One region of the Chitinophaga sp. G7 BAM 1005 genome, then DNA from elsewhere that is predicted to be linked to it. Evidence: riboswitches for the same ligand, from Rfam matches in the RefSeq annotation. Region 1 holds a riboswitch; the other holds the start of a gene.

Region 1 (3,151 bases):
GCATTTGCCCACTGGTCGGCTAAACCACTGGCAGAGCGTATCAAAGTGATTGCCCGGTTCAACCAGCAGCTGGAAAAGAGAGTAGAGAAACTGGCGGGCATACTTACTTCCGAATCAGGAAAACCATTGCAGCAATCACGCAATGAAATCAACGGCGCCGTAACCCGGATCAACTGGATGCTGGAAAATGCAGAGAAATATCTGTCGGACGAATGGGTAACTAATACGGATACACTAAAAGAAAAAATCTCTTACGAACCACTTGGGGTTATCTGCAATATCTCTGCCTGGAACTATCCGTACCTGGTAGGCGTAAACGTTTTTATTCCTGCACTGCTGGCCGGTAACACCGTATTGTATAAACCCTCGGAATACGCTACCCTCACGGGTATGGAAATAGAGAAACTTTTCTATTACGCCGGTCTTGAACAAAATGCTTTCAAAATAGCCATTGGTGGAAAAGCTACCGGTGAAAACCTGATGGATCTTCGCGTAGATGGCTATTTCTTTACCGGCTCCTATAAAACCGGTAAATACATCTATGAAAAAGTAGCGTCCAGGATGTTGCCCTGTCAACTTGAACTTGGCGGAAAAGATCCGCTTTATGTAACAGACGATATCGAAGATATTGCAGCAGTAGCCGCAGCAACTGCCGATGGCGCCTTTTATAACAACGGCCAGAGCTGCTGCGCTGTAGAACGCATCTACGTACATGAAAAAGTATACGACGAATATGTAGCCGAATTTGTAAAGGCGGTTAAATCCTGGAAACTGGGATTGCCCACAGACGACGGCGTATACTTTGGCGCCATCACCAGGAAAGAACAATTAAAAGTACTCGAAAACCAGGTACTGGAAGCGCGCGCAAAAGGCGCCACCCTGAAACTTGGCGGCCATATCATTGTGCATGAAGGCAACTTCTTTGAGCCCACCATCCTCACAGATGTGGATCACAACATGAAAATTATGCAGGAAGAAAGCTTTGGACCAGTAATAGGCATCATGAAAGTAACCAGTGATAAAGAAGCCATCGAACTGATGAACGATACCGAGTACGGACTCACGGCTTCTGTATACTCCTCCAATGGAGAACGTGCGCAGGAAATCCTTTCACAGGTAAATGCAGGCACCGGCTACTGGAATTGCTGCGATCGGGTTACAGCGGGATTGCCGTGGGCAGGCAGGAAGCATTCAGGTTTTGGCGCAACGTTATCACACCAGGGATTAAGGGCGTTTACGAAAACAAAAGCGTGGCAGATGAAAGGATAAGTTTTATATAAATACTTTTTACTAAAGCGTGATGCGATTCAATATTGGTATCACGCTTTTTTATTGGGGCCACATACGGGCCATAAAGGGGCCACATACGGGCCAAAGAGGGCATAATGGGGTAACCCACCCCTTGAAACACTCCCCACCACTTCATTTTGGCATTTATGCCTAATTACCGTAGGTTTGCCTCCGCATTTGGTTCCGCCCGCGGCGGATTAAAAGGGAATCCGGTGTAAAACCGGAGCTATCCCCGTAGCTGTAATCCTGCATTTATCGTCAGATAAATTGTTTTTCCGGATGAACTCCATACCACTGTCTGCCTGCCCGGCAGATGGGAAGGTCCCGGAAAAGCAGGTAAGCCAGAAGACCTGCCTTTTGTAATTGATCATTCAACGCTTTCGGGTGAAATGCCATGAATGTAGGCCTGCCAGCCATTTATGCGCTGTTATTTTTTTCGTTTAGCCTTAGGCGTGATGCCGGGAGGATAACCGGTATTATGATCATTCTTCCAGGGTTTTTACCCCGGAGAAAAGTGCATTGTATTTTCTTAACAAAACAATAAATATGAAAAAACAGTTATTATCCTTTCTCTCTGCAGCATTAATGCTGTTTGTTGCTTCCTGTCAAAAAGATGATGCATTACAGCCTCTCGAACGCCAACGCACCAACGAAGCTGGTACCGGCAGCGTTACGGCATCAATAATCGCCGGTAAATACGGCAATGGATTCTTTATTGCTAACGAAGGATGGTTTGGTCACGGCACCGGCGACCTGCACTTCTACTCCTACAGCGGCGATAGTCTTGTTCCCGACATTTATCATGCAGAAAACCCCACAGGCGCATTGGGCGGCCCTTCCAATACGCTGCAGTATGCCACTGTATTCAACGGCAAAATGTATATTGTTGTAAAAGCCGGTGGACCACTGGTAGTAACAGATGCAGGCAGCCTCGTGGAAACCGGCCGCATCACTACCCTGCCTGGTAATGATGGTCATGCCTTTATTGGTGTGGATGCCACCCGCGGACTGCTGAGTGCAGGTAATGGCGTATACCCCGTTACGTTACCTTCCCTTGCAGTAGGCGCTAAAGTAACCGGTGTAGCCGGTTACACCGGTGATATGTTAAAAGCCGGCAGCTATATTTTTGTGTTGTCCCAAACAGATGGTATTGTTGCTTTAAACAGCACCACGTACGCTGTAGTAAAGAAATTCGGCGCGGCTAACCTGGCCTTTGCTGCCGGCAAAGATGGCGGCGTATATGCTACCAACTCCGATTCCCTGATCCGCATAGACCCCGCTACGTTGGCGCGCACTGCCGTGAAACTGCCTTTCACGGTATCGTCTCCGTGGGGAGCGTGGCGCCATGCGGCTATCACTGCCTCCACTACAGAGAATGCTGTTTACATTGTGCGCAACAATGGTTTTGCCGGTGGCACCCAATTGTACCGCTATATCATTGGCAACACAGCATCGCTTGCATCTCCTTTTATCACCCTGCCTTCCGGACAATATTTCTACGGCGCCGGCGCTGCGTATAACAAGGATAAAAATGAACTGGTAATGACCACGCTGAACGGCTCTTTCACCGGAGATGTGAACAGGGTGCTGATGTATGACGCCACTACCGCCACACTGAAAAAAACGCTCACTTACAACGGATGGTATTTCCCAGCCATGCCTGTATTTCATGAGTAGATAATGAAATAAAGAGAGGGTGCCTTTAAATTACTTTTAAGACACCCCTCTTCTCCTTTTGAAGCTTTGTAATAAAGCCAGCGCTTTTAGTTTCATTGCTTCCCAATTATTTATCCATTAATTCCCTTTCCATCTCCTCAATAGTAGGTAGTTGAGTTTTCAAATGATCTGGTATAATTTCAGA
Region 2 (3,151 bases), 170 kb from region 1:
GCGGTTGAAGCTGATATTGGTGGCAGCGGCGGCCAGGGTGGTAAAACGGGTAGGGTAGCTGAAGTTGGTAAGATCGGCATCCAGGCGGTTCCATTGGAAGTCGCCGGAAGCCGCAATGGTCCACCAGTTGGTGAGGGCGTACTGGTGTGCCATTGAGAAATACATTTCATATTGGCGGTAGTGGTTATCGATATAAAGGCGGGCGGTATCCGGCGCCAGGAAGCGCGTATAGTCGTAAGCGTATTTTCCGTTCAGCAGGATGCTGTAACGTTTGGAGATATCTTTCCGGAAGCTGGATTGCACAAAGATGTTCTGATCCCATTGGCGGTCCACATGTCCGAATACGCCGTTGACGATGAACCCCGGCAGCCCGCGTTCCGACTGGTAGTAGTACACTTTGGTGCTCCATTCGCCGCCATCCAGCAGGCCATTGAATCCACCTTCCACACGCACGGCATTGATATCGCCGTTCTTCCGGTAAGCGCTGGTATCATATACCAGGCGCCCGTTTTCGTCGCGCTTCTGGTAAGAGAATTTATACCTGCCAGTTGCATTGATCCATTCGGTGCTGAAGGAGGCAGCTACTTTGCTGCTGATCTTTTGCTGCCATAGCAGGGAAGGGTTGAACAGGCCAAAAGAACCGGTTTTTATAGTACCCCTGAGATGTGTTTTTTCTCCCGGTGCAAATTTGGGTTTGAGAGAAGTGAGATAGATGGCGCCGGCTGATCCAAAGTCTTTCGCCGGCTGAAAGATGTTACTTTTCTGCCCGTTGTACAGGGCAATTTCTTCCATATTATCCAGCGAAAACCGGCCCAGGTCTACCTGGCCATTCTGGGCGTTACCCAGTTGGATGCCATCATAAAATACGCCTACCTGGTTGGTGCCCATGCTGCGGATATCAACGGTTTTGAGACCGCCGATACCGCCATAATCCTTTACCTGCAACCCGGCGAAAAAGCGGATGGCATCCGCCACGGAGTGGCTGCCCAGCCGCTCCAGTTCTTTCGCCTGCATTTTCTGCCCGGGGCTTACTTCCCTGGCAGTGCGCAGCGCTGTAACGGAAACCTCCCGGAGGTCTTTGGATGTTACACTGTCGGCCTGCTGTGCAAAGGCCGCAACTACTCCGCAGAGCAATAGCAGCAACATGCCGGCGGCTTTCGCCGGTGTTTTGAAACGCATCATTCCCAAGCTTGTTAATGTTCCATTAACAGCTTTCGCAATAAGAAAAATAATCAGGAAAGAGACAAGATACGGGGGATACCCGCAGATTGAATTTATTCCCAAGCTTCATTCCACGAAAGCTTAAAAAATCAGTGGTATGGCAGGTATTCTGACTTATCTCTGCTTCAGGCGACCTTCCCATTGAACGTTCAACAGTGGTCTGATTGGCGATGCCTGAGCATTGTATGAGACTTACAGCAGCGGGACTGTCCGGGATTTTCACCCGAGTTCCCTTTTAATCAGGCATATCCGGAGTGGACATACCTGAACCATAGCGGGGCAAAAGTAGGTTATTATTTGATCGATTCAAAACATGGGGCAGATATCCGGACGGCAGGCAGCTTGCCGGTATCTGAACTGATCATGTGGAAACCTGCATTTACCAGTTCTTCGAAATTATGCCATGTTGAGTAGGTGGGAAAACAAATCCGCCGTTTTTGCCGCTTTTTGCCGGATTATGCCAGGCCCTTTTTATTGATAGTGTATGGGGAGTGTATTGGGAGTGTATCATGAGTGTATGGTGAGTGTATGGGAACAGTATGGGGACTGTATAGGGACTGTATGGGGAATACGATGCATAGACGACTCCTAAGTATCCGAGAAGTATCTGAGAAGTATGTGAGAAGTATGCAGGAAGTAATGTCATCTCCCGGCGGCAGCTGCTTCCTCGCAATTATCTTTGCGCCTGGTATCAATGAGATACTGGATCTTCCATCCATCGGGGAGCTTCACCATTTGAAAGGAGTCTACCCCGCAGTGGGAGAACTGCCCTTTGAAAAAGAAGCGGTAGGGCGTCCATACGGAGGCCAGCCGGCCATCTATCAGGATGCTGCCAAACACGATACGCTCGTCGGCAGCCTTTGCAGGCAGTCTGCGTATAAATGACGTAAATTCACTGATAGGAGTGGTAAGGACAGTATCCTTGCCCGCTTTGGTTTCCATTACAGACTGCAATATCGCCCCCGGTGTGAAACAGGCGGCTACTGCAACGCTGTCTGAATTATTCATGGCCGTGAACAGCTGGTTAATAGTGGCTTTCACTGCTTCTTCCTGCGATTGGGCATAGAGTGAGGTGCTGACGATGGTTAGTAGGAGGCTGAATATAATAGAGCGCATTTTTTTTCTTACAATATACCGAATTTGCCTCTGTTCCCGGTGCGCTAACCAATGATTCCTTTTTCTTTTAAAACATCTTCCTCGTTTTCATGACTAACATACATGATTATTTTGAGTGCATCATTAACGTGATATAAAATGTAAGTAATCTCAAATTCAATGATCTCACTTGGATTTTTTGCGTAAACAGCTCCCCACCTCACCAACGCCCTGGTGTAATATTCCCCCATCGGCGATGTTTCCACTTTAATGACTTTCATTTCCTGCATGCCAATCTTCCGGTTAAATTTAAACATCTCTTCCAGCCATTGCGTGAACTTTTCATCGTTTTTGAAAGTCATGCTTCCTGATGGCCCTGCGGCCATAAAGTTTTCTGCATAACAGTTGGCGATGATACCGGCGTTGTTGGCTAAGGAGGCACGACCATATGCAGTGAAGAAGTTTGTGAATGATGCCATAACGGATAGTTTTTGAGAGATTGGATTTAGATTTTTTCTTCAAAGAAATATCAGAAGAAACTAAAACGGGCTTAGAAAGAGTAGAAATTTCATTGAAGGTAAGGATTGGGGTAATTTGATGGAGGATGTATTACGACATATTATGTCGTTGTAATCGCTCAATTACGACATAATTTCGACAATATGTGTCGCAATACTTGACTTTACGACACATACTCGGTATATTCGATTAATAAATGTCGTAATGTATCGTAATGAAAAGCAGTCAGGAAAATATAAATCGCGAACTGGAAATCATCAAAAACTCTCTTGAACAATTTAAAGAGGGAGCTTCTCTTGATGACCTTAAAAGAGCG

Evidence for each region. Region 1 has a riboswitch for cobalamin ahead of ACMXI2_RS03970 (DUF5074 domain-containing protein). Riboswitches for the same ligand answer to the same signal wherever they lie in the genome.
Region 2: it holds a riboswitch for cobalamin, as region 1 does, so the genes downstream of both, ACMXI2_RS04690 (TonB-dependent receptor) here and ACMXI2_RS03970 (DUF5074 domain-containing protein) in region 1, are expected to answer to the same signal.

The regions. Positions count from the first base shown of each region.
Region 1 covers NZ_CP181478.1:1,000,216-1,003,366, reverse strand. The annotation lists gene ACMXI2_RS03975 (aldehyde dehydrogenase family protein) at 1-1,269, shown strand, start outside; cobalamin riboswitch at 1,452-1,662, shown strand; gene ACMXI2_RS03970 (DUF5074 domain-containing protein) at 1,837-2,967, shown strand.
Region 2 covers NZ_CP181478.1:1,173,249-1,176,399, forward strand. The annotation lists gene ACMXI2_RS04690 (TonB-dependent receptor) at 1-1,182, opposite strand, end outside; cobalamin riboswitch at 1,304-1,510, opposite strand; gene ACMXI2_RS04695 (nuclear transport factor 2 family protein) at 1,864-2,337, opposite strand; gene ACMXI2_RS04700 (hypothetical protein) at 2,382-2,795, opposite strand; gene ACMXI2_RS04705 (Fic family protein) at 3,050-3,151, shown strand, end outside.